2 regions of the Paracoccus mangrovi genome follow, and region 2 is predicted to be linked to the other one. Evidence: riboswitches for the same ligand, from Rfam matches in the RefSeq annotation. Region 2 holds a riboswitch; the other holds the start of a gene.
The links. Region 2 has a riboswitch for thiamine pyrophosphate ahead of thiC (phosphomethylpyrimidine synthase ThiC). Riboswitches for the same ligand answer to the same signal wherever they lie in the genome.

Region 1 (10,578 bases), 240 kb from region 2:
ATCCCGGCATCGACGACAAGCGTGACATCCGGGAAATGCGCCCGGACCGAACGCAGGCCATAGGGGTTGTTCAGCCCCCGGCCCGAGCCGATGGGCGCCCCCCATGGCATCAGCACCTGACAGCCCGCATCCAGCAAACGGCCACAGACCGACAGATCCTCGGTGCAATAGGGAAAGACCTGAAAGCCGTCATCGCTGAGGATCCGGGCCGCTTCGATCAGCGCCACCACGTCGGGGCAAAGCGTGTCGTCGTCACGGATGACCTCAAGCTTGATCCAGGGCGTGCCGAACAGCTCACGCGCCATCTGGGCCGTGGTCACCGCCTCGCGCACGGAATGACAACCGGCGGTGTTGGGCAGGATGCGCACCGACAGGCTGTTGATCAGGTTGAAGAAATCCTGACCCGCCCCGCCTTCGCGGCGCAGCGATACGGTGGCGATGCCCGCATCCGAGGCGCGGAACGCCTCGGCCATGATCGCGGGTGAGGGGTATTGCGCCGTGCCCAGCATCAGCGGGCTTTCGACATGGGTTCCGTAAAAGACCGGCATCTCAACCCCCCTGCATGGGCGCCACGACCTCAAGCGCGTCGCCATCCTTTAGCGTGGTGGCGGCGCGTGTGGCGGCGGGCAGGAAATTGCCGTTCAGCGCGGTGGCGACCTTGGCCGTGCCCAGCCCGATCTCGCTCAGGACGTCCTGCACGCTGGGGCCGGTCAGCTCGCGCGCCGCGCCGTTAAGGGTGATCTTCATCCATGAACTCCGGTTTCTGGCCCGTTTGCAGATAGTCGGCGGTCATCCGGGCCACGGCGGGGGCCAGAAGATAGCCGTGGCGGTAAAGACCGTTGGCGTAAAGCGTGTTCCCGCGCCGGCGCAGGCGTGGCAGATTGTCGGGAAAAGCCGGCCGCGCGTCGGATCCAAGTTCCAGAATCTCGGCCTCGGCAAAGCCGGGATGCAGGGCATAGGCGGCGTTCAGCATTTCGACGGCGGAACGCACGGTGACCCGGTACTTGCCCCCGGTTTCCAACATCGTGGCCCCGATCATGTAGATACCCTCACCACGAGGCACAATATATAGCGGTATCCGCGGATGCAGCATCCGCACGGTGCGGGTCAGGTTCACCTCGGGACAGCGCAGGACCAGCATTTCGCCGCGCACGCCGCGCAGATCCTTCAGCTCGTCGCGGGCGCCATAGCCGCGCGCGTCGATGGTCAGGCCGGTGGGCGTGCCCTCGGGTTCGATGACGATGTCCTGTTCGGCCAGCCGGTCGCGCAGCGTCTGCAACGCCGCGCGCGGGTTCAGATGCGCCTCGGTCTCAAAGAACAGCCCGCGCGGAAAGCGGCCCTGCAATTCGGGTTCGAGCGCGGCGATTTCGTCGCCGTCAAGGCTGCGATGGGTCTGGGTCATGCGGGCAAAGCGGTCCAGATCGGCGCGGTCGCGCGCCGGCGCCAGCACCAGCGTGCCGCGACGCGTGACCTCGGCGCCGTTTCCCTGCCACCAGTCGGCGGCGTCCTGACCCAGACGCAGGACGACGGGTTCGGCGCTTTCCGCCTCGCACCAAGGGGCCAGCATCCCGCCGGCCCGCCAGCTACAGGCATGGGCGCCGGGCTTGCCGGCCGGGTCGATGATGCGTGGCCGGAACCCGCGCGCCACCAGTTCGGTCGCAATGCTCAGGCCCATGACGCCTGCACCAAGGATAGTTGCTTGGGTCATTTCTGCCCCCATATTTTGTGGAAATGATGGACCGGCCCATGGCCCAGCCCGACCGACAGGTCATCTGCGGCGGCAATCGCCCCTTGCAGCCAGTCATGGGCGCGTGTCGTGGCCTGCGCCACGGTCAGGCCGGCGGCCAGCCCCGCCGCGATGGCCGATGACAGCGAACAGCCGGTGCCATGGGTGTTGCGGGTGTGCTGGCGCCGCGCGCTCAGCGTCAGGCGCTCTGGCCCGACCAGATGATCGGTGCAGACCGAATCCGCACCATGGCCGTCCTTCATCAGAACGTAATCCGGGCCAAGCGCGCACAGATCCAGCCCCTGCCGGATCATGTCGCCGGGTTCGGCAGGCGCGCGGTTCAAAAGCCGCGCCGCCTCGGGCAGGTTGGGCGTGAGGACGGTGGCCAGCGGCAGCAATTCGTCGCGCAGCGCGGCGACCGCGCCGTCATCAAGCAGCGCGTCGCCCGACTTGGCCACCATCACCGGATCCAGCACCACCGGGATCGGATTGGCCGAAAGCGCCGCCCGCAGCCGCTCGGCCACGGTTGTGATCACATCCGCGCCGCCGACCATCCCGATCTTGATCGCGCGCACGTCCAGATCGCCGAGAACCGCGTCGATCTGGGCCGCGACCATGGCCGGGCTGACCATTTCCACCGCCGCGACCGTGCGGGTGTTCTGGGCGGTGATTGCTGTGATCACAGAGGCGCCATAGACCCCCAGCGCGGAAAATGTCTTGAGATCGGCCTGAATGCCGGCCCCGCCGCCGCTGTCCGAGCCGGCGATGGTCAGGGCGATGGGATGGGACATGGCCGGCCTTTCACGTCGGACGGGCCAGCGGCATCGGGTGGGGGTGAGGGGTTGCGATCCGGTCGGACGGTCGCGACACTCTACCCTTCCCTACGCCGGTATGACCCGGATCAGGTTCGATGGGTCGGTGCCTGGCACCTCTCAGCCCCGTACGAGGCCCCCCAAGTGTATGAGTTCGTGGCGACAAGATTAGGCCGGTCGCCCCCGGCTTTCAAGAGCTAGAGATAATAGCTGCGGAACCAGTCCACATATTCGGCCACGCCCTTTTGCACCGGGGTCTGCGGGGCATAGCCGGTCAGGCGGCTGAGCAGTGCGGTATCGGCCCAGGTGGCGGGTACGTCGCCGGGCTGCATCGGCAGCATCTGTTTGATTGCGGGCTTGCCGGTCGCGGCCTCGATGGCGGCGATGAAATCCAACAGCTCGACCGGCGCGCCATTGCCGATATTGACCACCCGAAACGGTGCGACGGGGGACAGGCTGTCCTTGGGGCCCACGGGCGTATCGCCGGGTGCGGCATCCATCAACAGCCGGATCGCGCGCACGAGGTCGGTCACATAGGTGAAATCGCGGCGCATGTCGCCGTGGTTGAACACCTTGATCGGCTGGCCGGCCATGATCGCGCTGGTGAACAGCCACGGCGCCATGTCGGGCCGCCCCCATGGGCCATAGACGGTAAAGAACCGAAACATCGTCACCGGCAGGTGGAACAGATGCGCATAGCTATGCGCCATCGCCTCGGTCGATTTCTTGGTCGCGGCGTAAAAGGACATCTGGGCATCGGCCTTGTCCGTTTCGCGATAGGGCATTTCGGTGTTCGCGCCATAGGCCGAGCTGGTCGAGGCCAGAAGCAGATGCCGGGGCGGATGGGCGCGCGCGGCCTCAAGCAATTCGAAGGTGCCGATCAGGTTCGATTCCAGATAGGCGCGCGGATTTTCGATCGAATAGCGCACGCCCGCCTGCGCGGCCAGATGCACCACGATGTCGGGTTTGTGGCTGGCGAAAAGCCCGGCCAGAACGCCCGCATCCTCGACCCGCGCACGGATGGGGGTAAAGCCTGGATGGGCGCGCAGCCGCGCCTCGCGCGCCTCTTTCAGCGCCGGATCGTAATAGGCGTCATGGGCATCAAGGCCGATCACCTCGGCGCCTTCGGCCAGCAGAAGTTCGCACAGATGATAGCCGATGAACCCGGCCGAGCCGGTGACCAGAACGCGCATCAGTCGACTCCGAACAGGTCGCGGGTAAAGACCTTGTCGGCCACATCCGCCAGCTCGGCCGTCTGGCGGTTGGTGATGATCAGATCGGCCTGTGCCTTGAAATCGGCAAGGTCGCGGACGACCGGGCTGTGAAAGAAATGATCCTCGGTCAGGACGGGTTCATAGACGATGCAGGGGATGCCCTTGGCCTTGATCCGTTTCATGATGCCCTGAATCGAGCTGTCGCGGAAATTGTCGGATCCGGCCTTCATCACCAGCCGATAGACGCCGACCAGCTTTGGCCGGCGGGCGATGATCTGATCGGCGATGAAATCCTTGCGGGTGCGGTTCGATTCCACCACCGCCGCGATCAGCTGCTGGGGCACCTGATCGTAATTCGCCAGCAATTGCTTGGTGTCCTTGGGCAGGCAATAGCCGCCATAGCCAAAGCTCGGGTTGTTGTAATGTTCGCCGATCCGGGGGTCGAGGCCGACACCGTCGATGATCTCGCGCGTGTTCAGCCCGCGCGCCACCGAATAGCTGTCGAGTTCGTTGAAATAGGCCACGCGCATGGCAAGATAAGTGTTGGAAAACAGCTTGATCGCCTCGGCCTCGACGGGGCCGGTGAACAGGATCGGCATATCCTTGCGGATCGCGCCCTCGGCCAACAGATCGGCCAGACGTTTCGCCGCCGGGCTGTGATCGCCGACCACGATGCGCGAGGGGTGAAGGTTGTCGTAAAGCGCGCGCCCCTCGCGCAGGAATTCCGGGGAAAACAGGATGCCGTCATAGCCGGTTTCGGCCCGCATCTGGGTGGTAAAGCCGACCGGGACGGTGGATTTCACCACGATGGTGGCCTCGGGCGCGTATTGGCGGGCCTGGTGGATGACGGCTTCGACGCTGGATGTGTCGAAATGATTGCTTCGCGCGTCGTAATTCGTGGGCGTCGCGATGATGACGAATTCGGCCCCGGTCAGCGCCTCGGCCGCGTCGGTGGTGGCCTTCAGGTCCAGCGGCTTTTCGGCCAGCCAGCGGGTGATTTCGGCATCCTCGATGGGCGAGCGGCGGTCATTGACCTGCGCGACGCGCTGGGCGCTGATGTCGAGGGCGCGGACCTGATTGTGCTGGGCCAGCAGAACGGCGATGGACATGCCGACATAGCCCAGGCCTGCAACTGCGATTGTCATGTGACACCTGCCGGTTCTTTACGGTTGCGCCCGGCTTAGCACGGCTTGCGCGGCGGCAGAAGAACCGAGCCGCGTTATTTCCAGCCGCTGGCCGCCTGCGGGATGGCCGCGTCCCGCACCTGTCGCAACAGGGCGATCATGCCCGCGACCTGATGCGCGGCGGTGGCGCGGCCCTTGTCGGCGGTGGCCAGATGCGCCTCGCCGGCCACGCCCGCAGGGTTCAGGTCCGCGGAAATCCAGCCATAGCTGAGCGGCCCGACGGGCGGGATCGCCGCATCCTCGGCCGAGGAACGGAAATCGCGCGCGGCCGCCATGTCCACGCAGTCGGGATGAAATTCCAGCATCAGCGAGGTTTCGACATCGCCGCCATGAATGCCAAAGCTGCGTTCCTGTGCGGAATACATGCCCACGGGCAGGCCAAAGCCCATCCATTGGCATTTCACGGCCAGCATTCCCGCCTGTACCCGCAATTCGCGCGACAGGATCGAAACAAGGTCCAGATTGCCGCCATGGCTGTTGACGATGACGATTTTCCGCACGCCCGCGCGCGCCACCGACAGCCCGATCTGGGTCCATGCCGCCAGCGCCGTGGGCGCGTCCAGCGTCAGCGTGCCGGCGGCCCAAAGATGTTCGGTCGACTTGCCGACCGCCTGCACCGGCAGGATGCGGATATCCAGATCGTCGGGACAGTTCCGGCGCAGCGTGGCAAGCATCCCCTCGGCGATCATGGTGTCGGTGCCGACGGGCAGATGCGGCCCGTGCTGTTCCACCGCCGCCGTGGGCAGGATGGCGATGGTGCGCGCGGGGTCGATCGCGGCATATTCCGGGGCGCGATATTCGGCCCAGTCCAGTCGGCGGGTCATGGCACATCCTTTCGCGGGACCGGTTTCCGCGCAAAGCCCGTCACAGCGGCGCCAGAAGCTTGTCCATCTTGCGCTCGACATGATCCAGATGCCGGTCGCGGGTTTCAGGGGTCGAGCTGTCCATCAGGTAATGCGCGGCGAATACGCTGCGCCGGTTCGGGGCGCAGAGATAGCCCACCCCGCGCAGCAGCGTGCGCTTGCCCGGCGCCCCGATCAGCGAGGTCAGCCAATAGCTGGCGCCGCAGGTCGTGAACACGCCCAGACGGGTGATCTGTTGCAGGGCGGGGCGGATGGTGACGTTGTCGGGATCGGGCATCAGAAAGGCGACATCGGGCAACATGACCCTGTCAAGCCACCCTTTCAGCATCGCCGGCGGCCCGTACCACCATGTCGGATAGACAAAGATCAGCGTGTCGCACCAGCGCAGCGCCTCGGCATCCCATGCCACCGGCTTGGCGTTGTGTTCGGGGTCGAGATAGTTTTCCAGCTCTTGCTGGGTCAGGATCGGCTGAAACCCTTCGGCATAAAGATCGCGCAGCCGCACCTCGGACCCGGCCTCGCGCAGCTTGGCGCAAACCACGTCGCGGACCGCCGAATTGAAGCTGCCCGGCGAAGGATGACAATAAATGACCAGCGCACGCATCAGCGGCGCATCCCGGCATAGTCATAGGCGCGGCTGTAATCCCAGTCCGGCCTGTCCCATGCGATCATCTTTCCGGGGTTCAGCAAGCCCTTGGGATCGGCCTGGCGTTTGAATTCCAACTGTCTGTCGTCCACCGTCTGACGCCCCCCTTCTTCCAAAGTATAGCGATGCGGGTTGAAGACCATGCAGCCCATATCCTCGTGAATGCGGATGATTTCGTCCAGTCGCGCCTCGGTCGTGTAATGCACCAGCGTCAGGCCGGCGGCGGTCATTACGCCATTTTCGCGCAAAAATTCAAGATGTTGTATCAATTCGTCGCCAAAACGGGCGCGGATCGCCGCCACCTTGTCCAGAAGATCGGGCCCGGCATAGCGCACTTGCAGATAGGTGATCGCGGGATCCACCTTGATCGCGCGCAGCGTGGTGTGGTTCCAGCCATATTCATAGGCCGGGCCGGGATCGCGCGGCCAGTCATTGGCGTCGCTGCGATAGATCAGCCGCGCCATGGGTTCCTGGGCCAGAAACGACAGAAAGCCGTCCATGGAATGGGGCGCGACCATCAATGCGACCACGCTGTCCTGATCGGTGACATATCCCCTGAACCGCTGGAAATATCGCGCGGCGGTCGGCGCCTCGCAGACGGTGGCCAGCTTGAGCAAAAGACCGTCCTGCAGGGCCAGATCCTGTGCCAGTCTGGCGGCGCGGGTGAAATCGGGCAGGCTCAGGAAAATATGAACCCAGTCATAGGCCGGGGCCAGCGGCATCTCGATTTCGGTCACCACGCCATTGGTGCCGTAAGCGTGGCTGACCCGGGCCAGATCGGCGCCGGTGAAATCCAGGATGCGCGGCTCGGCCTCCATGGTGGCGACGCGGATGCGCAGGATATTGCCGTAATCGCGCAGAAACCCCCAGCGGACCGAGCCGACCCCGCCCGAGCCGCCGCAGACAAAGCCGCCGATCGTCGCCGTCCCCGCCGTCGAGGGCATCATCCGCAACTCTTGCCGCGACTCCTCGCGGGTGATGCGGTCCAGCTCGCGGATGATGATGCCGGGCTGGGCGGTGACGCGTCCGGGGGCGATGCCGACCACCTCGGCCATGTTCTGCATATGCAGGATGCAGCCCCCGGCCAGCGGCATGGCCTGACCGTAATTCCCGGTCCCCGAACCGCGCACGGTCACCGGCACGTCATGGGCGTGACAGGCGCGCAGGATCTGGATCACCTCGTCCTGATTGCGGGGCATGGCGACGAAATCGGCGCTGACATGTTCCAGCCGGTCCTTGAGCACCGGCGAGTACCAAAAGAAATCCCGGCTTTTCGCCCGAACGGCGGCGGGGTTGTCGTCGATCTCAAGGTGTTTCAGCGCGGTTTTGGCGGCGGCGATGTCCATGGTCACCTCATCAGGTGGTCGAGTTCGGCGTAATCGGGCAGGCTGCGGTCGATCTGGCGACCCGCGCGCAGCACGATCCGGTCGGATTGCGGCCGGGCGAAAAGCTCGGTCCAGTCGCGCGCCCGGCAGATGACCAGATCGGCCGGCGCACCGGGAACAAGGCCGGGTGCGTCAAAGCCGCAGGCCCGCGCCGGACTGGTCAGAAAGGCATTGGTCCAGTCGGTCCGGGAATGGTCCAGATGGGCGATGCGCGTGGCCTCGCGCATGACCTCGATCATGTCCAGATCGCCATAGGCATAGAACGGGTCGCGGGTATTGTCCGAAGCAAAGCTGACATTGATCCCGCGCGCGGCCATTTCATGGACCAATGTCACCCCGCGCCAGCGGGGCGTGCGGCCCCCCACGCGGTCCTGAAGATACTGGTTGCACATGGGCAGGCTGACGATGTTGATCCCGGCCCGTGCCACCAGATCCAGTGTATGCCGCCATTCCGCGTCCGGCTGCATGGCCAGCGAACAGCAATGGCCCACGGTGACCGGCGCGTCAAAGCCGGTTTCCAGCACGGTTTCGGCGATTACGCGCAGGCTGGCGCTGTCGGGATCGCCGGTCTCGTCGCTGTGGAAATCGGTCTCAAGCCCGCGACGGCCGGCATGGTCGAAAAATGCCCGCAGCCGGTCGCGCAGCCGCGCGTCGGGAAAGGTCACGCAGCCCAGCACACCCCGGCTTTGCGCGACCAGATCGACCAGATCGGCGAATTCGCCGCCGCCATCCGGGTCGATGCGGTCAATAAGCGTCAGGCAGGCGGCCTGCAATTCGATGCGCCCGGCCCATTCGTCGCGCAGCCGGGTGAATTCGGGAAAGCTGATGGCGGCCTGCGGGCCGATGCTGTCCAGATGCGTGCGGATGGCGCGGGTGCCATGCGCCCAGGCACAGCGCAGCGCGAAATCCATGCGCGCCCGTATGTCGGACCCGGACCAGTTGGCGGTCCGGTCGGCCTCGACCGCCGCCAGCGCGCCGTCGAAGGTGCCATCGGGATTGGGCGCGCGGCGCCAGATATGGCCCTTGTCCAGATGGGTGTGCATGTCGACAAAGGCCGGAAACACCATGGCGCCGCGCATATCCACCGCGGGCAGATCGGCGGCCGGCGCGCAAAGCATGCCGTCCCGGATGCCCAGTGAAATCGTGCTCAGATCGGTGTCGTCCCCGCACAGACAGCCCGGCGCGGTCAGATTGGTCAGGGTCAGGTTGCCGCTGGGCAGAACGCGAAAATCCAAGCCATCAGTTCTCTCTTTTCAAGGCGCTTTCGTGCCAGCGCCGCAATGCCAGATGCGATACAAGCGACAGGACCGCAAAGATCAGAACGCCAAGCGCCGCAATCAGCGCCAGCGCCGCGAACATGCGCGGGATGTTCAGCCGGTACCCCGCCTCAAGGATGCGGAAGGCCAGCCCCGAACCGATCCCGGCCGTGCCCGCGACATATTCGGCGACCACCGCCCCGATCAGCGACAGCCCGCCCGCGATCCGCAGCCCGCCCAGAAAATAAGGCAGCGCCGAGGGCAGTTGCAGATGGATCAGCCTTTGCCAGCGGCTGGCCCCATAGATGCGGTAAAGATCCGCCAGATTGCGATCGACCGAGCGCAGCCCCAGCGAGGTATTCGACAGGATCGGAAAGAACGCCACGATCCACGCGCAAAGCAAAAGCCCGACCGTGCGGTTTTCCACATAGATAAAGATCAGCGGCGCGATGGCCACGACCGGCGTCACCTGCAAGATCACCGCAAAGGGATAAAACGACATCTCGGCCCAACGCGACAGGCTGAACAGCACGGCAAGACCGACCCCGCCAATCACCGCCACGGTCAGCGCCATCATCGCGATTTTCAGCGTGACCCAGGTGGCGGGGCCCAGAATCGACCAGTCCTTGACCAGCGTCTTTGCCACCAGACCGGGGCCGGGCAGGATGTAATGCGGGATCTGGTTCCAGACCACGATCCGGTCCCAGATCACCAGCGCAGCCACCACGGTCAGCATCGGCATCAGCCAGCGCCCGATGCGTTCGGCGCGGGCGCGGCGCAGGCGGCTTGTTTCTTCGGCATCAAGGGCTTGGGTCATGCATCCCCCGTGGCGCGGTGCAGCGCGGCCGAGACGGCGCGGCATTGGGCGGCATATTCGGCCGAGGTGCGGAATTCCTCGTCCCGCATGGGCGCGGTGACGGTCATTTCCTCGGCCACGCGGCCGGGGCGCGGGGCCATGACCACGATCCGGTCGGACAGATAGACGCTTTCAAAGACCGAATGGGTGACAAAGATCACCGTACATCCCAGCCGGTCGCGCAGCGCCAGCAGGTCGTCGTTCATGCGGTTGCGGGTGATTTCGTCCAGCGCGGCAAAGGGTTCGTCCATGAGGATCATCCGCGGCTGGGTGACCAGCGCGCGGGCGATGGACACCCGCATCTTCATGCCGCCCGACAATTCGCGCGGATAGGCATGGGCAAAGCTGCCCAACCCGACCATGTCCAGCGCCTGCACGATCTGCGGACGGGATTCGGTCAGGCGTTCACCGCGCAGGCGCAGCGGCAACCAGACATTCTGTTCCACCGTGGCCCAGGGCATGAGCGTCGGTTCCTGAAACACCACGCCCAGATCGCCGGTATCGTGATCGCCATGCCATATGACCTTGCCGGTGGTCGGCTGCATCAGCCCCGCGATCAGCCGCAGCGCCGTCGATTTGCCGCAGCCCGACGGACCCAGCAATGACACGAACTCGCCCCCCGCCACGCGCAGGTCC
Region 2 (10,578 bases):
TCGAAGGGGTGATCATCGCGCAGGCGCTTCTGGTTGCGTTCGGCCTGCCATTGCCGGCGGGCTATCTGCTTTCGGCGATGGTGATCCTGCCGGTCGCGTCGCGGGGGATGACCGCGATTTCGCGGTTTCAACTGGTGACCCAGCTGCCTTGGATCGTGCTGGGGCTTTTGCCGTTCGCGGCGATTGCCTGGCGGGCGCCCGACGCGCTGGGCCAATGGCTGGCCGCGCCGGGGCCGGCGCCGGGGCTTTTGTCGCTGGGCGCGGCCATCGGGGTTCTTTGCGCGCTGACGGTGCAGATCGGCGAACAGGTCGATTACCTGCGCTTTCTGCCGCCGCGCGAAACCACCACGCGGGCGCGGTGGTGGGGGGCCTTGATCCTGGCCGGGCCGGGCTGGATCCTGATCGGCGGCACCAAGATCCTGATGGGCAGTTTCCTGGCCTGGCTGGCGATCCGCGCCGGTATGACCCCCGATATGGCGGTCGAGCCGATCGGCATGTTCCGCCACGCCTATGAATATCTTTTCGCGCCCGCCGCCGCGCTTTTGGTGGCGACGGTCTATGTGCTGATCGCGCAGATCAAGATCAACGTGACCAATGCCTATGCCGGCTCGCTGGCGGAATCGAATTTCTTCATGCGCGTCACCCGTTATCACCCCGGGCGGCTGATCTGGTTGTCATGGCATATCGCGGTCAGCTGCGCGCTGATGCTGATGGGGGTGTTTTCCACGCTTGAGGCGGTGCTGGCGATCTATGCCAATCTTGCGCTGGCCTGGCTGGGGGCGATCTTTGCCGATCTGGCGATCCTCAAGCCGCTGGGCCTGAGCCCGGCGCGGATCGAATTCCGCCGCGCCTATCTGCCGGATTTCAATCCGGTCGGCTGTGGCAGCATGGCGATTGGCGGGCTGACGGGGCTGATGCTTTATGCCGGGCTGGGCGGGCCGATCCTTCAGGCGTGGTCGGCGCCCATCGCTTTTGCGCTGTCGCTTTGCGCGTCCTGTGTGATCGGGATGTGGCGGCGCGGCGCCGGCTATCTGGCGCGGGTGCCGCATGTCTTTACCCGCCGCAGCCGCTGCGACTGTGCGATTTGTAGCCATGGCTATGAAACCCGCGACATGGCCTATTGCACCTTTTACGAGCGCCCGATCTGTTCGCTCTGTTGCAGCCTTGAGCCGCATTGCCGCGATTACTGCAAGCGGGCGCCGGCGCTGTCCGATGATGCGCCCGCGCCCGCCGCCGGCCCGGTTCAGCTGACCCGGGTGCCGCCCCGGCTTTGGCATCGGGTCTGGCAGATTGCGACGGTGTTCGGGGTTCTGATGGCGCTTTTGGGGGGCGCGTGGCTGGGCTTGCGGGACATGGCGGGCCGGCTGGGCGATCCCGGGCTGGGCACGGCGGTGTTTCTGGGCGCCGCGCCGCTGGTGGCGCTTTTGGCGTCATGGGCGGTGATGGCCAATGAACGCCGCCGCCTGACCGAAGAGGATCTGCTGGGCGCGCTGCGCCAGCTGGGTTCGGCGCAGCGCGAACTGGCCGTGCGCCAGCGCCTGGCCGCCGTGGGCGAGGTGGCCGCCACGATCAGCCATGAATTGCGCAACCCCCTTGGCACGATCTCAAGCTCGGTCGAGGTATTGTCCCGCAATCCCGGCCTTGGCGCCGATGCCGAAGAGGACGTGCTGCGCATCCGCCGCAGCATCGGCCGGTGCAGCCGGATCATCGATATCCTGTTGGATTTCGCGCGGCAGGGGGCGCATGAAACCGTGCCGGTCGATCTGCGCGCATGGCTGGCGGCGCTCATCGCGGAACATCCCTCGGGCGGGCTGGTCCGTTTGCAGGTGCCGTCGGGGATGCGGCTGCGCTGCGATCCCTCGCGGCTGCAATTCGCGATCCGCAACCTGATCGAGAACGCGGCCCATGCCGCCGAGGCCGCGCCCGGCCGCCGCCCCGATGTCGAGCTGCGCGCCTTTCACGATGCCGGCTTCACCATCATCGAGGTCGCCGATAACGGCACCGGCCTGCCGCCTGAGATGCGCGCCCGCGTCTTTGACCCGCTGGTCACGACCAAGGCCTCGGGGGTGGGGCTGGGTCTGACGCTGGTGCGGCGGGTGGCGCAGATGCATGGCGGCGATGCCTGGGTCGCGCGCACCGGCCCCCTGGGCACCGCCATGCGGCTGAGCATCGCGCAAACGCCATGATGGATGTGCCGAACCTTTCTGCCGCGCCCGATTCCACGGTGCGGCGGCTGTTGATCGTCGATGACGATGTGGATTTCGCGGTCTCGACCTCGCGGGCGCTGGGGCTTGCGGGGGTGGATTGCACGCTGGTCCATAGCGGGGCCGGGGCCTTGGATCAGCTGGCGCGCGACCCGGTCGAGGTGGTGCTTCTCGACATCCGTCTTGGGGGTGAGGACGGGACCGATCTTGCGGCCCGGCTGCGGGCGCGGCACCCGGATCTGATCGTGATCATCATGACCGCCTATGCCTCGGTCGACAGCGCGGTCGCGGCGCTCAAGGCCGGGGCCTATGATTATCTGCGCAAGCCGTTCTTTCTGGACGAGCTGGTGCAGGCGCTGGACCGTTGTTTCCAACTGGCTCAGCTGCGCCGCGACAAGGCCCGCGCCGAGCGCCAGCTTGCGCTTTTGCACCAGATCGAGGCGGCATCACAGCTTGCGGCGGGATTGTCGCATGATTTCAAGAATATGCTGGCGGTGATCGGGGCCAATCTGATGGTGATCGATGACGGGTTGCATGCGCACGACGTGCTCAAGCCCTATGCGACGGATGCGCGCGAGGCGGCGCTGACCGCCGCGGATCTGGTGGCGCGGCTGATGGGGTTCGCGCGCGGCGAAGGGCCGCCCGGCGCGGTGATCGACCTTGGCGCGGTGGTGGGCAATGTGGCGGCGATGCTGACGCGGACGCTGTGCCAGGGCATGGCGCTGGATCTGGACCTGCCGGCCGCGCCCTTGCTGGTGCCCGCCGATCCGCGTCAGGTGGAAACCGCGTTGCTGAACCTGTTGATCAATGCCCGCGATGCGACCGGCGGGCGGGGCCGGGTCGCGATCCGGCTTTCGCGGGTCTGGCGCGGTGGTCCCTATGCCCGGCTTGAGGTCGTGGATGACGGTCCCGGCCTGACCCCCGAGGGGCTGGAACGCGCGCTTGAGCCGCTATTCACCACCAAGCCCGAGGGCACCGGGCTGGGCCTGCCGATGATCCAGCAGATGGCCCTGCGCCATGGTGGCCGGTTCCGTATCGGCAATGCCGGTGGCGGTGACGCGATGGGTGGCGATGGCGCGCGCGGCGCGCGGGCGGTGCTGGATCTGCCTTGTCTGGGGGGCGATGAGGCCCCCGATCCGGGACTTGATCAGGGGTCGGGCGAAAACATGTAGCCGATGCCCCGGATGGTGCGGATGCGGTGATATTCGGGGCCCATGTCGCCGATCTTGCGGCGGATCTTGCCGATCATCACATCGACCGAACGGTCATAGGGCGACCATGTCCGGTTGACCGTCAGATCCATCAGCTGATCGCGGCTGAGGATGCGTCCCGGCCGTTGTGCCAGCACGCTGAGCAGGTTGAATTCCTGTGTCGTCAGGCTGCGGATGCGGTTCTGGGCGTCGTGCAATTGCCGCGTCGCCAGATCCAGCTGCCATTCGCCAAAACGCAGCCGCCCGGCACGCGGCGGGGTCGGCCCTGTGGCGTCGGCGCCGGGGTCGGCGGGCCTTGTGCCGGCGGGTGCCGGGATGCGGCGCAGGATGGCGCGGATGCGGGCCAGCAATTCGCGCGGTTCAAAGGGTTTGACCATGAAATCATCCGCTCCGATTTCCAGCCCGACAATGCGGTCCAGCGCCTCTTGCCGGGCGGACAGGAACAGGATGCCCATGCCGTCATCCCCCCGCAATTCGCGGGCCAGCGCATAGCCATCCTCGCGCCCGGGCAGGTTGACGTCCAGAACCACCATGTCAAAGCGCCTCCCCGCCAGCGCGGCGCGCATTTCGGCACCGTCATGGGCGGTCTGAACCGTGTAACCCTGTTCGGTGAAATAGCGGCTGAGAAAGCTGCTGAGCTTGCGGTCATCCTCGACGAACAGAAGGCGCGGCGACATGGCCGCGTGGCTGGCATCCTGTGGCTGCGGGGCCCGCTGGGCCGTCATGGCGAATGTCCCGATCAAGATATGGCCGGCTCTGCCCGGCTTTCGGGCGCGATCCGCCACCACGATAGCGGCGGCGCCCCCGTCCGCATAGTCCCGCGCGCCGGGATTTCACCAAGCGTTGATTCGGGACTTTGATCCCGGTCGGGCATTGCACAGCGGGCGTCACCGGGATAATAGAAATGTAATAACATAACATATACCGAGGACCCCATGCCCGACGCCAGTCCCCCCGCGCAGGACAAGCGCCTTCCCGTCACCGTGCTTTCCGGCTTTCTTGGCGCCGGCAAGACCACGCTTCTGAACCATGTGCTGAACAATCGCGAAGGGCGCCGTGTCGCGGTCATCGTCAATGACATGTCAGAGGTGAATATCGACGCCGATCTGGTCCGCGACGGGGCCGAGCTGAACCGGGCCGAGGAAAAGCTGGTCGAAATGAGCAATGGCTGCATCTGCTGCACGTTGCGCGACGACCTGTTGCAAGGGGTGCGCAAGCTGGCCGAAGAGGGGCGCTTTGACTATCTGCTGATCGAGGGGACCGGCATTGCCGAGCCGATGCCCGTTGCCGCGACCTTTGAATTCCGCGACGAGAATGGCGACAGCCTGGCCGATATCGCCCGGCTCGACACCATGGTGACGGTGGTCGATGCGGTGAACCTGACCCGCGACTTTTCCAGCCATGATTTCATCGCCGACCGTGGCGAAAGCATGGGCGAGGGGGACGACCGCACGCTGGTCAACCTGTTGACCGATCAGATCGAATTTGCCGATGTCGTGGTCTTGAACAAGATCACCGAGGCCGGCCCCGAACGGCTGGATCAGGCGCGCAAGATCGTGCGCGCGCTCAACCCCGAGGCCCGGCTGATCGAGACCGACTTTTCGCGCGTGCCAGCCAATGAGATATTCGACACCGGGCTGTTCGATTTCGACCGCGCGCATCTGAACCCGATGTGGGCCAAAGAGCTTTACGGTTTCGCCGACCACATCCCCGAGACCGAGGAATATGGCATCACCTCATTCGTCTATCGCGCGCGGCGGCCGTTTCATCCGCAACGCATCCATGCGGTGCTGAACGGCGATCTGCCGGGCGTGATCCGGGCCAAGGGGCATTTCTGGATCGCCAGCCGCCCCAACTGGGCGGCCGAGTTCAGCCTTGCGGGCGCGATCTCGACGGTGGTGCCGCTGGGCGGTTGGTGGGCGTCGGTGCCCCGCGAACGCTGGCCCGAGCATCCCGACGCGCTTGCGGAAATGAAACGCAACTGGTCCGAGCCCTGGGGCGACCGGCGTCAGGAGCTGGTCTTTATCGGCAGCGGCATGGATTGGGCCGCCATCACCGAACGGCTGGACGCGGCGCTGGTCGACACGCAGGATTTCCGTCCCTCGGACTGGAAAGCGCTGCCCGATCCGTTCCCGCAATGGGGCCAGCGCCGCACGGCCTGATCCCTGCCGATGTCGGGCAATCTGGCAAGCACGCTGGCGCGGCGCGGCAGGGGCCGGCCGATGGATCGCTATGACCGGCTGCCGGCGGAACTGCGCCGCTGGCTGGCCGGGGCGGCCCTGCCCTGGAGTGCGGGTTCCGCGCTGCGGCTGTGGCGGCGGCTGGACCGCGAAACCGGCGGCGATGTGGCGCGGATGCTGCGCCGGCTGGAACTGGCGGAACGCCGGATGCTGGCGCGCGACTGCCCGCGCATCTGGGGGGCGGCCTATCCGCTGGATGCGCCACCCCGCCGCGACAGGGGCGATTGACAGCCGGGGCGCGGCTTTGCATTCTGGCATTTCACCAGGGGTGTCCCGACAAGGGGCTGAGATTCTGCTGGGCCGTCAGGCAGCGCAGGGGACCCGATGAACCTGATCCAGTTCATACTGGCGTAGGGACGGTGCGGATGCCCATGCGGCGGGCCGGTTGCGGCCATGCCTTCGGGGTATTCTCCTTTCCCGTCAGTGCTGGGTCTCCAACGCTTGCAAAGCCAGGAGCCTGACATGACATCCGATCCGACGACGACGATCCCCGCCCCGACCAATCCGACACCCCCGGCCCAGCCGGTTCTGACCGTGACCACCGGCGCGCTGCCGGCCTCGGCCAAGGTGCATGTTGCGGGGGTGATCCATCCCGATATCCGCGTGCCGATGCGCGAAATCGCCCTGCATCCCAGCGCGGGCGAGCCGCCCCTGCGGGTCTATGACGCCTCGGGGCCCTATACCGATCCGGGGGCGGCGATTGCCATCGAACGCGGCCTGCCGCGCCTGCGCGAAAGCTGGGTCGCGGCGCGCGGCGATACCGAAAGCTATGCCGGGCGCGAGGTCCGCCCCGAGGATAACGGCTTTGCCGCCGACGACCGGCTGACCCCGGAATTCACCACCTGCCACCGGCCGCGGCGCGCCCGGGACGGCCGCGCGGTGACCCAGCTGGCCTATGCCCGCGCCGGCATCGTCACCCCGGAAATGGAATTCATCGCCATCCGTGAAAATCTGGCCCGCCAACAGGCCGCCGAGACCGCGCCACGCCGGGACGGCGACAGTTTCGGCGCCGCGATCCCGGCCCATGTCACCCCCGAATTCGTCCGCGACGAGGTGGCGCGCGGCCGCGCCATCATCCCCGCCAACATCAACCACCCCGAGGCCGAGCCGATGATCATCGGCCGCAATTTTCTGGTCAAGATCAACGCCAATATCGGCAATTCCGCCGTCACCTCGTCCATGGCCGAAGAAGTGGAAAAGATGGTCTGGGCGATCCGCTGGGGCGCCGACACGGTGATGGACCTGTCCACCGGGCGCAATATCCACAATATCCGCGAATGGATCATCCGCAATTCGCCGGTCCCCATCGGCACCGTGCCGCTGTATCAGGCGCTGGAAAAGGTCGGCGGCATCGCCGAGGACCTGTCCTGGCAGGTGTTTCGCGACACGCTGATCGAACAGGCCGAACAGGGCGTCGATTATTTCACCATCCATGCCGGGCTGCGGTTGCACCACATCCCGCTGACCGTGGACCGGGTGACGGGGATCGTGTCGCGCGGCGGCTCGATCATGGCGAAATGGTGCCTGCACCATCACCGCGAAAGCTTTCTTTACGAACATTTCCCCGAGATCTGCGAAATCATGCGCGCCTATGACGTGTCCTTCAGCCTGGGCGACGGGCTGCGCCCCGGCTCGATCGCCGATGCCAATGACGCGGCGCAATTCGCCGAGCTGGAAACCCTGGGCGAACTGACCCGGATCGCATGGGATCACGATTGCCAGGTGATGATCGAGGGACCGGGTCATGTGCCCATGCACAAGATCCGCGAAAACATGGACAAGCAGCTGGAAATCTGCGCCGAGGCGCCCTTTTATACGCTGGGGCCGCTGACCACCGATATCGCGCCGGGCTATGACCACATCACCAGCGGCATCGGCGCGGCGATGATCGGTTGGTTCGGGACAGCGATGCTGTGCTATGTCACGCCCAAGGAGCATCTGGGCCTGCCCGACCGCGACGATGTGAAAACCGGGGTCATCACCTACAAGATCGCCGCCCATGCCGCCGATCTGGCCAAGGGGCACCCGGCCGCGCAGCTGCGCGACGATGCGCTGTCGCGCGCGCGGTTCGAATTCCGCTGGGAGGATCAGTTCAACCTGTCGCTGGACCCCGACACGGCGCGGGCCTTTCACGATCAGACCCTGCCGAAAGAGGCGCATAAGCTGGCGCATTTCTGTTCGATGTGCGGGCCGAAATTCTGTTCGATGCGGATATCGCACGAGATCCGCGCCGATGCCCGCCAACAGGGCATGGCCGATATGGCCCGCAAATATCGCGAGGGCGGCGATCTTTACATGCCCGCCCTACAGGACGGCTGATCGGGGCCGGTTGGGGCGGGCGGTGCATTGCGCCGCCCGCCTGCGCGGGCCGCCTATCCGAACAGATGCAGGATCAGCGGCGCGATGATCGCGGTCAGCACCGCGTTCAGCCCCATGCCGATGCCGGCAAAGGCGCCGGCGGTTTCATTGACCTGAAATGCGCGGGCGGTGCCGATCCCATGCGCGGCCACGCCCAGCGAAAACCCCCGCGCCCGCCAGTCCCGGATGCCAAGCGCGTTCAGCAAGGGCGTCGCGATGATGGCGCCGAACACCCCCGTCAACAGCACCAGAACGGCGGCGATGGTCGGCTCGCCCCCCAGCCGTTCGGCGATGCCGATCGCGACCGGCGCCGTGGTCGATTTCGGCGCCATGCTTGCCATCATCACCTGCGGCAGGCCGAATGCCCGCGCGATCAGCAGGACCGACACCACCGCCGTCACCGACCCCGCCAGCAATGCGGCGATCAGCGGCAGCGCCGCCTGTCGCACCCGGCGCAGATTGTCATAAAGCGGCATCCCCAGCGCGACGGTCGCCGGTCCAAGCATGAAATGGACGAATTTCGCGCCCTCGAAATAGGTCTGATAGCTGGTGCCGGTGATCCACAGCAGCACGGCCAGAATGATCACCGCAACCAGCACCGGATTGGCCCAGCTTTGCCGGCCCATGCGCTGGAAAAAGCTGGCGCCCAGCCAATAGGCGATCAGCGTCGCGGTCAGCCACAAAAGCGGCTCGCGGGTCAGATAGCTCCAGATCAGGGCGGGATCGGTCATTCGCCGGGCTCGCTGTTCTGACCGGTCCAGCGCGCCACGATCTTGAAGACCAGCGCCCCCGCCGCGATGGCCAGCGCGGTCGACACGGTCAGCGCGACGGCAATGGCCAGCCCCTCTTGCCGGAACTGTTGCAGATGCGCGACCACGCCGACCCCCGCAGGCACGAAAAACAGCGACAGATTGCCCAGAATGGTCGATGTGACCGGCCGCAGCATCTGGGCCAGCGACGGCCGCAGCGCGCAGCCCGCGACCAGCAAGAGCAGCCCCAGCACCGGCCCGGGCAGCGGCAGGCCAAGGCCGCGGGTCACGACCTCACCGATCAGTTGCAGCGACAAAAGGACACAAAGCGCAGGAATCATGCCGGTCAGGTTATCACCGCGATGTTCTTGTGTTGATCCCCTAAAACTTGTGGATAACCGCGTCATCCCGCCAATATCTTGTGGTTTCGGTTGACTCATCGGCGGCCAGCCGCGAAAATCACCGGCATTTACGGCATAGGATGGACCCCCCTTGCGCTTTGACCGGCTGCGACTGAATGGCTTCAAAAGCTTTGTGGACCCGACCGATCTGGTCATCCATGAGGGGCTGACGGGCGTGGTCGGGCCGAATGGTTGCGGCAAGTCGAACCTGCTTGAGGCGCTGCGCTGGGTCATGGGGGAAAACCGTCCCACCGCCATGCGCGGCGAGGGGATGGAGGACGTGATCTTTGCCGGCACCTCGCGCCGCTCGGCCCGCGCCCATGCCGAGGTCACGCTGAGCATCGACAATTCCCAGCGTCTGGCCCCCGAGGCGGTGAACACCAGCGACAGCCTGGACATCACCCGCCGCATCACCCGCGACGCCGGCAGTGCCTATCGCATCAACGGCAAAGAGGTGCGCGCGCGCGACGTGCAGATGCTTTTCGCAGATGCCTCGACCGGGGCGCATTCGCCGGCGCTGGTGCGGCAGGGACAGATTTCGGAACTGATCAACGCAAAGCCCAAGGCGCGCCGCCGCATTCTGGAAGAGGCGGCGGGCATTTCGGGCCTGTATCAGCGCCGCCACGAGGCAGAGCTGAAGCTGAACGGGGCCGAGGCGAACCTGACCCGCGTCGATGACACGCTGGATCAGCTGTCGGCACAGGCCGCCAGTCTGGGCCGACAGGCCCGCGCCGCCGCCCGCTATCGCGAAATCGGGGCCGCCCTGCGTCTGGCCGAGGGGCAGTTGCTGTATCGCCGCTGGGCCGAGGCGGACCGGGCGCGCGATCTGGCCGTGCAGGCGCTGCGCGAGGCCATTGCCGCCGCCGCCGAGGCCGAGGCCGCCGCCCGTCGCGCCATCGCCGCGCGCGAGGCCGCCGACAGCGAACTGCCGCCCCTGCGCGAAGAGGAACAGATCGCTGCCGCCATCCTGTCGCGCGCCACCGTCGAGCGCGAGGCCTTGGACGAGGCCGAGGCCCGCGCCGCGCAGGCGATCCAGACCCTGTTGGCGCGCATCGCCCAACTGGACCGCGACATCGAACGCGAATCGGCGCTGAACCATGACGCGGGCGAGGTGATCGCCCGGCTGGATTGGGAAAAGCGCGAATTGGACAAGGCCGGTCAGGGCCATGACGCGCGGCTGGAAACCGCCAGCGCCAGCGCCGATGAGGCCGCCGAGGCTCTGCGCGAGGTCGAGGCCAAGCTGGCCGAGTTGACCGACGAATCCGCCCGTCTGGCCGCGCGGCACCAATCCGCCGAGCGGCTGGCCCATGACCTGCGCCAGATGCTGGACCGTGCCAGCCGCGCTGCCGCCGAGGCCGAGGCCGCCGCCGCCCGCGCCACCGAAACCGGGCATGAGGCCGAGGCCGCCCGCGCCG

Region 1: linked by a shared signal. The riboswitch ahead of thiD (bifunctional hydroxymethylpyrimidine kinase/phosphomethylpyrimidine kinase) and the one ahead of thiC (phosphomethylpyrimidine synthase ThiC) in region 2 are both predicted to bind thiamine pyrophosphate.

Annotation. Positions count from the first base shown of each region.
Region 1 is NZ_JBHRXJ010000003.1:28,171-38,748, reverse strand. Features, by position in the region: gene ACFOMH_RS04805 (thiazole synthase) at 1-548, opposite strand, end outside; gene thiS (sulfur carrier protein ThiS) at 550-747, opposite strand; gene ACFOMH_RS04795 (FAD-dependent oxidoreductase) at 731-1,708, opposite strand; gene thiD (bifunctional hydroxymethylpyrimidine kinase/phosphomethylpyrimidine kinase) at 1,705-2,517, opposite strand; TPP riboswitch at 2,588-2,691, opposite strand; gene ACFOMH_RS04785 (NAD-dependent epimerase/dehydratase family protein) at 2,736-3,734, opposite strand; gene ACFOMH_RS04780 (nucleotide sugar dehydrogenase) at 3,731-4,897, opposite strand; gene ACFOMH_RS04775 (creatininase family protein) at 4,972-5,760, opposite strand; gene ACFOMH_RS04770 (NAD(P)H-dependent oxidoreductase) at 5,801-6,403, opposite strand; gene ACFOMH_RS04765 (FAD-binding oxidoreductase) at 6,403-7,791, opposite strand; gene ACFOMH_RS04760 (cytosine deaminase) at 7,794-9,065, opposite strand; gene ACFOMH_RS04755 (ABC transporter permease) at 9,070-9,903, opposite strand; gene ACFOMH_RS04750 (ABC transporter ATP-binding protein) at 9,900-10,578, opposite strand, start outside.
Region 2 is NZ_JBHRXJ010000003.1:268,736-279,313, forward strand. Features, by position in the region: gene ACFOMH_RS05955 (ATP-binding protein) at 1-2,186, shown strand, start outside; gene ACFOMH_RS05960 (sensor histidine kinase) at 2,192-3,376, shown strand; gene ACFOMH_RS05965 (response regulator) at 3,352-4,140, opposite strand; gene ACFOMH_RS05970 (GTP-binding protein) at 4,351-5,577, shown strand; gene ACFOMH_RS05975 (DUF6525 family protein) at 5,587-5,883, shown strand; TPP riboswitch at 5,910-6,030, shown strand; gene thiC (phosphomethylpyrimidine synthase ThiC) at 6,118-7,974, shown strand; gene ACFOMH_RS05985 (LrgB family protein) at 8,028-8,744, opposite strand; gene ACFOMH_RS05990 (CidA/LrgA family protein) at 8,741-9,103, opposite strand; gene ACFOMH_RS05995 (chromosome segregation SMC family protein) at 9,255-10,578, shown strand, end outside.